Rhodoligotrophos defluvii: one gene and its partners. The protein of the gene in region 1 interacts with the protein of each later gene in a pairwise test. Links are inferred from orthologs where the notes say so. Each region holds a gene or a part of one and is shown in the gene's direction. Other genes may lie near its edges. The genes, in order: E4P09_RS04940, sfsA and E4P09_RS09160.

The links.
Region 2: the proteins of E4P09_RS04940 (region 1) and sfsA interact in binary tests that used the Escherichia coli proteins (3 or more experiments, as listed by UniProt). The link is inferred for Rhodoligotrophos defluvii from one-to-one orthologs.
Region 3: the proteins of E4P09_RS04940 (region 1) and E4P09_RS09160 interact in binary tests that used the Escherichia coli proteins (3 or more experiments, as listed by UniProt). The link is inferred for Rhodoligotrophos defluvii from one-to-one orthologs.

What each region holds. Positions count from the first base shown.
Region 1 is NZ_SZZM01000001.1:1,030,081-1,033,233, forward strand. What follows is about bases 106-3,105. They hold E4P09_RS04940 (glutamate-5-semialdehyde dehydrogenase), read left to right. Parts: upstream 106-960; coding sequence 961-2,250; downstream 2,251-3,105. Other genes in these bases: proB (glutamate 5-kinase), read left to right, coding at 106-974; E4P09_RS04945 (nicotinate-nucleotide adenylyltransferase), read left to right, coding at 2,268-2,879. In the rest of the region: more of proB, read left to right, coding at 1-105; rsfS (ribosome silencing factor), read left to right, coding at 3,121-3,153. UniProt on the Escherichia coli protein: Catalyzes the NADPH-dependent reduction of L-glutamate 5-phosphate into L-glutamate 5-semialdehyde and phosphate. The product spontaneously undergoes cyclization to form 1-pyrroline-5-carboxylate.
Region 2 is NZ_SZZM01000005.1:195,651-198,750, reverse strand. Bases 149-3,095 are described here. They hold sfsA (DNA/RNA nuclease SfsA), read left to right. Parts: upstream 149-1,198; coding sequence 1,199-1,993; downstream 1,994-3,095. Other genes in these bases: radC (RadC family protein), read left to right, coding at 2,906-3,095; map (type I methionyl aminopeptidase), read left to right, coding at 2,028-2,861; E4P09_RS20030 (competence/damage-inducible protein A), read right to left, coding at 319-1,080; E4P09_RS20040 (SDR family oxidoreductase), read left to right, coding at 149-151. Outside these bases: more of E4P09_RS20040, read left to right, coding at 1-148; more of radC, read left to right, coding at 3,096-3,100. UniProt on the Escherichia coli protein: Binds to DNA non-specifically. Could be a regulatory factor involved in maltose metabolism.
Region 3 is NZ_SZZM01000002.1:7,766-10,701, reverse strand. Bases 123-2,905 are described here. They hold E4P09_RS09160 (sulfate/molybdate ABC transporter ATP-binding protein), read left to right. Parts: upstream 123-879; coding sequence 880-1,932; downstream 1,933-2,905. Other genes in these bases: E4P09_RS09150 (type 1 glutamine amidotransferase domain-containing protein), read right to left, coding at 2,662-2,905; E4P09_RS09155 (DUF805 domain-containing protein), read left to right, coding at 2,148-2,489; cysW (sulfate ABC transporter permease subunit CysW), read left to right, coding at 123-769. In the rest of the region: more of cysW, read left to right, coding at 1-122; more of E4P09_RS09150, read right to left, coding at 2,906-2,936. UniProt on the Escherichia coli protein: Part of the ABC transporter complex CysAWTP involved in sulfate/thiosulfate import. Responsible for energy coupling to the transport system.

The sequences.
Region 1 (3,153 bases):
GCGCAATCGCCTTGGGCCGCCGCACCCTCGGCCTGCCGAAGCGCCCGCTGAAATTGGCCGAAAGCCAAGCGGCTGCCGCCGTCGGCCAGATCGCGCTGGCCCGGGCTTATCAGCAGATCCTGGCCGAGCACGGCTATGTGGCGGCCCAGATCCTGCTCACCCTCAAGGACACGGAAGAGCGCCGCCGCTATCTCAACGCGCGCTCCACCGTCGGCACGCTGCTCAAGCAGGGCGCCGTACCGGTCATCAACGAGAATGACACGGTGGCCACCACCGAGATCCGCTATGGCGACAATGACCGCCTCGCCGCCCGGGTCAGCAGCATGATGTCGGCCGATTGCCTGGTGCTGCTGTCGGATGTGGACGGCCTTTATACCGCTGCCCCCGGCGCCGGCGCCGACGCGCGGTTGGTCGCCGAAGTGCACGAGATCACGCCCGAGATCATGGCTATGGCCGGCAAGCCGGTGAGCGGCGTCGGCTCCGGCGGAATGATCACCAAGATCGAGGCCGCGCGCATCGCCGTCGGTGCCGGCGCGCATATGGTGATCGCCTCCGGCCGCCACCTAAATCCCTTGCGCCGCATCGATGCCGGGGCGCCGTGCACCTGGTTCCTGTCCAGCGCATCACCGGTTGCCTCGCGCAAGCGGTGGATTGCCGGCGCGCTCGAGCCCGCCGGCAGGCTGATCGTGGATCAGGGCGCGGTCAACGCGCTGCTTGATGGCCGCAGCCTCCTGCCCGCCGGCGTGAAACGGGTGGACGGATCCTTCGCGCGGGGCGATACAGTAAGCATCTGTGCCTTGTCGGGGGTAGAGATCGCGCGCGGCCTGGTTGCCTACGACCGGGACGAGGCGGAGCGCATTGCCGGCGCCCGCAGCCACGAGATCGAGCAGCGACTCGGCTGGCGCGGTCGCGACGAGATGGTGCACCGCGACGATCTCGTCATCATTGGGAGCTTGCATCATGAAGCTGGCTGAGGTGGCCGCAGACACGCCTTCGCTTGCGGCGTCCATGGCCGAGATTGGACAGGCGACGCGGGCGGCCGCGGCCGTGCTGGCGCGCACGCCGACCAGCGCGAAGAATATGGCGCTCCTCGGCATGGCGGCCGAGATCCGCGCCGCCCAAACAGCCATTCTGGCGGCCAACGACGCCGATATGGGGCGAGCCAAGGCCGCAAAGCTGGCGCCGTCCTTCCTCGACCGCCTGCAGCTCACCGAGGCACGCATCGAGGCCATGGCCCGCGGGCTCGAGGAGATCGCAGCGCTTCCCGACCCGGTGGGAGAGACCATCGCCGAATGGACCCGGCCCAATGGCCTCGCCATCTCCAGGGTAAGGACGCCCATCGGTGTGATCGGCGTGATCTATGAGAGCCGCCCTAATGTGACGGCAGATGCCGGCGCGCTCTGCCTGAAGGCGGGAAATGCCGCCGTTCTGCGCGGCGGCTCCGACAGCTTCGAAAGCAGCCGCGCCATAGCCGATTGCCTGGCCGCAGGTCTCGCAAAGGCGGGGCTGCCGCGCGCCGCCATTCAGCTGGTGCCCAGCAGCGACCGCGCGGCGGTCGGCATGATGCTGGCCGGCCTCGACGGCAATATCGACCTGATCATCCCCCGCGGCGGCAAGAGCCTGGTCGCCCGGGTTCAGGCCGAGGCGCGTGTACCCGTATTCAGCCATCTCGAGGGCATCTGCCACGTTTATGTGGACAAGGCGGCCGATCCGAAGATGGCCCGCGACGTGGTGCTCAACGCCAAGATGCGCCGCACCGGCATTTGCGGCGCCGCTGAAACCCTGCTGGTCGACCGTGCCGGCGCCGACCGCCACCTCAAGCCGCTGATCGAAACCCTGATCCAATCCGGCTGCGAGGTGCGCGGCTGCCGCGAAACGCGGGCGGCCGACCCTCGCGTGAGGCCTGCCACCGAAGCGGACTGGTCCACCGAATATCTCGATGCCATCGTGTCCATGCGGGTCGTGGATGGGGTCGACGCGGCCATCGACCATATCGCCCGCTACGGCTCGCAGCATACGGACGCGATCATCACCGATGACGAGGCCACAGCCGAGCATTTCCTCGGCGCGGTGGACAGCGCCATCGTGCTGCACAATGCCTCCACGCAATTCGCCGATGGCGGCGAATTCGGCATGGGGGCAGAGATCGGCATCGCCACCGGCAAGCTGCATGCGCGTGGCCCCGTGGGCGTGGAGCAGCTGACCACGTTCAAATACGTGGTCCGCGGCAGCGGCCAGACTCGCCCTTGAGCAGGGCCTGACCTGGCATGAGCCGTCTCCCCCTGCCGTTCCCCGCGGTCAGCCCCGGCATGCGCATCGGCATCTTCGGTGGCTCCTTCAATCCCGCCCATGCCGGCCATCTGGCCATTGCGAATGAGGCCTTGAAACGCCTGCGCCTCGATGAGCTCTGGTGGCTGGTCTCGCCTCAGAACCCCCTGAAGGACCCATCCGAAACCGACGATTTCGAGCGCCGTGTCGCGCTTTCTCGCAAGCTGGTCCATCATCCCAGGATCAAGATCATGACTTTCGAACGGCAGCTTGGTACCACCAACACCGCCGCCACCTTGCGCGCGCTGCGGCCGTTGCTGGCTCGCGCCCGTTTCGCCTGGGTGATGGGCGCCGACAGCTTCGCGACCCTGCACCGCTGGCACAACTGGCTGCGGATTCCCCAGGCGCTGCCGCTCGCCGTGTTCGACCGCCCTGGCTACACTCTGCAAGCCTTGCATTCGCCGGCGGCGCAACGGCTCGCGCCGTTCCGGCTGGACGCCAGCGACAGCGCCGCCTTGCCTGGCCATCCAACGCCCGCCTGGTGCTTCATTCCCATTCCCCGCCGCTCCGACAGCTCCACGGCCCTGCGCCGCCGCCCGGCAGCAAAATAGAAACAGTGCGGCTCTATTCGGCGCTTGTGTTGCAGCCGGCCTATTGCACATCGAACGAAGGGCGCTAATCTAACAGAGTCAGAACGAGGTTGAAGATCGTGGCGTTAACGCGTGCGTAACCTATCGTGTCGTGGAACCGTGGCGCCTGATTGCGCGAATCGGGCGCTGACGCCGGGAAAGGATCATAGCTCTGACAGTTCGTGCAGATGGATACGATGCCGTGCATCGTGTGGAAACTGGAGTGCTGCCCGAAGGCAGTATTTCGAAACTGGTG
Region 2 (3,100 bases), on another replicon or contig:
CCAGGAACGGGCCCGGGCCATTCCCGCCGGCCGCTTCGGCACGCCGGAGGAGTTCGGCCGGCTCTGCGCCTTCCTCTGCAGCGCGCACGCGGGCTATATCGTCGGCCAGAACATCCTGATCGACGGGGGCGTAGTCAACAGTACGTTCTAGACTAGGCTAGCCTGGCTGTGGATCTCGGCACGCCAGGTCTGGTGCGGACGGGGGGACTCGAACCCCCACCCTCTTGCGAGGAACGGATTTTAAGTCCGGTGCGTCTACCGATTCCGCCACGTCCGCACAGTCTTGCGCGCGATCATTTTCGGGCCTCACGTCGCGCGTTAACCCGCCTTATGGGGTGCTTCGCGTGCTGCTGCAAGAGAGGAAGCCATCGCGTTCACCGCATCCGCCGCCCGCCTGACCTCCATCGCATCGCGGCCGCGCACCACGATGCGCGTGCCGTAGACCCCATCCTCGAAGAAGGGATAGGAGCCGATCTGCACGCTAAGGAATGCCTCCTGGATCCGGCGCAAGGGCGCTGCCACGTCGCCCTCCTTCTCGCGCACCTCGATCATCTCGGAAATGATCGGCACGCCGGTATCGAGCGTGGGGGCCACTTGATCGAGCATGGCCTGCATGATCGCCGGCACCCCCGCCATCACGAAGACATTGCCGATGCGGAAGCCCGGCGCCTTGCTGACCGGGTTCGGAATGAGACTGGCGCCATGGGGAATGCGCGCCATACGCAGGCGCGCCTCGTTCAGCTCGTCCCGCGGGATCCGCTCGAGCAGCATCGAGACCGCCTCCTCGTTGATGGAAATGCCGGTGCCGAAGGCGCGCGCCACCGCATCCGCGGTGATGTCGTCATGGGTCGGACCGATCCCGCCTGTGGTGAAGACATAAGTATAACGGGCACGCAAGGCATCGAGCGCGGCCACGATCTCATCCTCGATGTCGGGCACGACCCGTGCTTCGCAAAGATCGATGCCGATGCGCGTCAGGTATTCCGCGATGTAGCCGAGATTCTTGTCCTTGGTGCGCCCGGACAGGATTTCGTCACCGATCACCAGAACCGCCGCGGTCACCCTCTCTGGCGTGCTCATGCGCTAAAGCCTCCATCCACCGCCCCATCGGAAGCAGATCGCACCGACTTGAGCAAGTACCCGATGCGCAGATCGGACATGTTGCGGCGTCGGTGCAAGCACCTTACGGTGCGGCGTCATGAAACTTCCCACGCCCCTCTATCGCGGCCGCCTGATCCGCCGCTACAAGCGCTTCCTTGCCGACGTCGTTCTCGACACCGGCGAGGTGGTCACCGCCCATTGCGCCAATCCAGGCTCGATGATGGGCCTGATCGCACCGGATACGGTGGTCTGGCTGACACGGTCTGGCGATCCCAGGCGCAAGCTCGCCTATTCCTGGCAGCTGCTTGAGCTCGCCTCACCTTTTACCGGCCGGGTGGGGATCAATACGGCAAATCCCAACCAGATTGCCGCGGAGGCGATTGCCGCAGGACTGATCCCCGAGCTTGCGGGCTATGACCGCATCCGGCGCGAGGTGCGCTACGGACGCAACAGCCGCATCGATCTCCTGTTGACATCTGGGCAACGGAAGCCGTGCTATGTGGAGGTGAAGAACGTGCACCTGTCACGCATGCCGGGACTGGCGGAGTTTCCCGACTGCGTGACGTCGCGGGGCGCGAAGCATCTGGTCGAGCTCGCGGACAGGGTGGCAGCCGGCGACAGGGCCGTCATGCTGTTTGTGGTGCAGCGGAACGATTGTCAGGCCTTCGCCCTGGCGGCCGATCTCGATCCGGCCTATGCGCGCGGGTTTTCAGAAGCGCGCAGCGCCGGCGTGGAATGCCTCGTCTATGACTGCAGGGTTGCGCTCGATGAAATTGTGATCAATCGCCGGTTGCCTTTTGAGGAACGAACCATCATTTCTGCAAGGGCCGAGGCTCCGCGCCAGGCTCAGGCTAGGCTTCGAGCCGCTCCGCGGGCCCGGGTTCCGACCTAGGTTCAAGTTGCGGCCTCGCACCAGGGTAAGCTCTATGGTCAGCTACGTCGACGCCACTATCGCGCCTGCCGTGAACACGGGCGAGATCAAGCTTTACCGCCCGGAGGATTTTGCCGGCATGCGCAAGGCTGGCCGGCTCGCGGCCGAAGCGCTCGACATGCTCACCGAATATGTGCAGCCGGGCGTCACGACGGCTTATCTCGACCGGCTGGCGCTTGAATTCACCCTGGACAACAATGCGGTCTCCGCCTCGCTGCAATATCGCGGCTTCACTAAGTCGATCTGCACCTCCATCAACCACGTGGTCTGCCATGGCATTCCCGGCGAGCGGCCGCTGCGGGAGGGCGACATCGTCAATATCGACGTGACGCTGATCGTCGATGGCTGGCATGGGGATACCAGCCGCATGTACGGGGTGGGCGAGGTTTCCCGCAAGGCCGAGCGGCTGATGGAGGTCACGCACAACGCGCTGATGAGAGGTGTCGCCGCGGTGCGTCCCGGGGCCACCACCGGGGATATCGGCCATGCCATCCAGACCTATGCGGAGGCCGAGCGCTGCAGCGTGGTGCGTGATTTCTGCGGTCATGGCCTCGGCCGCGTCTTCCATGACACGCCGAATATTCTGCATTATGGCCGCCCCGGCGAGGGCGTCCTATTGAAGCCCGGCATGTTCTTCACCATCGAGCCGATGATCAATCTCGGCCGGCCGCATGTAAAGATCCTTGCGGACGGCTGGACAGCGGTCACCCGCGACCGCTCGCTCTCCGCCCAGTTCGAGCACGCGGTGGGCGTGACCGAAACCGGCTGCGAGATCTTTACACTCTCCCCTAAAGGCTTGCATTGTCCCCCCTACACGGCCGGGAATTGAGCGGGTAGTCTTCCCCGGCCGCGACGGCAACGGGGGCTGGAGGCATGGCCGAGGAGCTGCAGGACGGGCAGCCACATTATGTGGGCCATCGCGAGCGGCTGCGGGAGCGGTTCCGCACGCGGGGCCCGGACAGCTTGGCCGATTACGAGCTCCTGGAACTCATTCTGTTCCGCTCCATGCCCCGGCGCGACACCAAGCCGGTGGCCAAGGCGCTCATCGACAAGTTCGGCACCTTTGCG
Region 3 (2,936 bases), on another replicon or contig:
GCTGTTTCTGCTGGCGCCGCTGGTGCTGGTGTTCGCGGAGGCGCTGCGCCAGGGCCTTGCGGCCTATATGGAGGCGATCACCGAGCCGGACACGCTGGCCGCCATCCGACTGACGCTGCTGGTGGCCGCCATCGCGGTGCCGGCCAATCTCGTCTTCGGCCTTGCCGCCTCATGGGCCATCGCCAAGTTCGAGTTCAAGGGCAAGAGCCTGCTCACCACCCTGATCGACCTGCCGTTCTCGGTCTCTCCCGTGATTTCGGGCATGATCTACGTGTTGCTGTTCGGGGCCCATGGCTATCTCGGGCCCTGGCTGCAGGAGCACGGGATCACCATCATCTTCGCGGTGCCGGGCATCGTGCTGGCGACGATCTTCGTCACTTTCCCGTTCGTTGCCCGCGAGCTGATCCCGCTGATGCAGGACCAGGGCAAGCAGGACGAGGAAGCCGCGCTATCCCTGGGCGCGCGGGGCTGGCAGACCTTTCTGTTCATCACCATTCCCAACGCAAAATGGGCCCTGCTCTACGGCGTGCTGCTCTGCAATGCGCGGGCGATGGGAGAGTTCGGCGCGGTTTCGGTGGTGTCGGGCCATATCCGGGGCGAGACGAACACCATGCCGCTGCATGTGGAAATCCTTTACAACGAGTATGCTTTTGTGGCGGCCTTTGCGGTGGCCTCGCTGCTGGCTTTGCTTGCGCTGGTGACGCTGGTGGTGAAAACATTCCTGGAATGGCGCTTTGCTGCCGAGCTGGCGGGCACGGTGCGGCACTGAGGATGGGCATTATGGCTGCTGATGCGATTGCGAACCCGTTCATTGCCGCCTTCGAGGCAGAAGCCACCGCGCAGCCGAAGCCGAAGGCTGCCGGCGCGTGGGGCCAGCCGATTGCCGTGACCGTGGAGGGGGTGCGCAAGTCGTTCGGCGACACGCCCGCCCTGCACGACGTTTCCCTGGCGATCAGGCCGGGCGAGCTCATCGCCCTGCTAGGGCCGTCCGGTTCCGGCAAGACCACGCTGCTGCGCATTCTGGGCGGGCTCGACGAGCCGAGTGGCGGCCGCGTTCTCTTCGGGGACGAGGATGCGCTGCGCTTGTCGGTGCAGGAACGCAATGTGGGCTTCGTCTTCCAGCATTACGCGCTGTTCCGCCATATGACCGTGCTGGACAACGTCGCCTTCGGCCTCAAGGTGAGGCCCGGGGGAACGCGTCCGTCACGGCGGGACATTCGCGAGCGCGCGCTCAATCTCATCCGCCTTGTTCAGCTCGAGGGGTTTGAGAAGCGCTATCCGGCGCAGCTCTCGGGCGGTCAGCGGCAGCGGGTGGCGCTGGCCCGCGCGCTGGCCATCGAGCCGCGCATCCTGCTGCTGGACGAGCCGTTCGGGGCGCTGGATGCCAAGGTGCGCAAGGACCTCAGGCGGTGGCTGCGCGAGCTGCATGACCAGACCGGCCATACCACGGTGTTCGTGACCCACGATCAGGACGAGGCTCTGGAACTCGCCGATCGGGTGGTGGTCATGAGCAATGGCCGCATCGAGCAGGTGGGCACGCCGGACGAAATCTATGACGAGCCCGCAACCGCCTTCGTCGCCGGGTTCATCGGCGAGGCGAGCCGATTCGTGGTCCAGGTGGAAAAGGGCGACGCCCTGCTGTATGAGCGGCCGATCAAGCTGCCGGTCGAGGTGCCCCGGGACGGGCGCTATACGGTTTTCGTGCGCCCGCAAGACATCCTGCTGGGGCCGAGATCGCCGGGCGACCTGCCGGGGGTGGTGCGCGCCATTCGCCGGCACGGGGCACTCCGGCGCGCGGAAATCGCGCTGGCCGACGGCTCGTCGGTGGTGGAAGCGGACTCTGCGGCCTTGATCAATCTGCGGGTCGGCCAGCAGGTCGGGCTGACCTTCAGCCGGGTCGCGCTGTTCCCTGCCGCCGAGGGGCAGAGGTGAGCAGGCGAAAAGCTCTTGAGCATTTCCGCTTTTCTTCGAATCGCGGAACCGCAGATCAAGGTCTTGCTTGGTCGCATTTTCTTCACGCGAACCGGTATCCACTTCGCTCGAAAAATGCTTAGGCTTCCAGGCAAAGGCCGAGCTGCTTCTCGCTGCGTTCTATAGAAGGTGAGCGCCAATGGATCGCATTCCAAGGTGGCGCTGGCGGAGGGGATATGACGTCGATCGATTGGAAGTTTCTGCTGCTCGATTACCAGGGACGGATCGGGCGGGCCTTGTGGTGGCTCGGCATGCTGGCCGTGCTCGTGCTGTCGTTCATCGGCTATCTGCTGTTTGGCTCCGATGGTCTGCTGGCCTATCTCACCAATCTCGTTCTCCTGTTCTTGACCCTCTGCATCCATATCAAGCGCTGCCACGACCGCGACCAGAGCGGCTGGTGGGTGCTGCTGCTGTTCATTCCCGTGGTCGGTTTCCTTTGGGCACTGATCAATCTCGGGCTGCTCGAAGGCACCCCCGGGCCGAACCGATTCGGCCCGGATCCGCTCGGGCGCGTGTAAGCGTCATCTCTGCGAACCGAAAGCCGGTCAAGGGAACAGGTGCTTTCCACCTCATCCCGCCAGCCTTCGGCTCGGGATCATGCGCTGCTCATGCGGCGGCCACGCGCGCGCCTCAGCCTTACCGGCTTGCCGGTCCCCGGCTGGCCGGGGGCCGACTGGCCGGAGCGAGGCCTCACTCTGCTGCCTGCGAGGAGGCGCTCTGCCGCTGCATGTGGCGCCCCTCGAGGATCTCCTCGGCGATCTTGTTGGAGAAGGCCTCCAGATCTCCCGGGTTGCGGCTGGTGATAATGCCCTGGTCCGTAACCACAGGCTGGTCGACCCATTGGGCACCGGCATTCAGCATGTCGGTCTTGATCGACTTGTAGGAGGTGGCCTTGCGATTCTTGATGATGCCGGTCTCGATCAAGAGCCAGGGGCCATGGCACACGGCCGCGATCACCTTCTTCT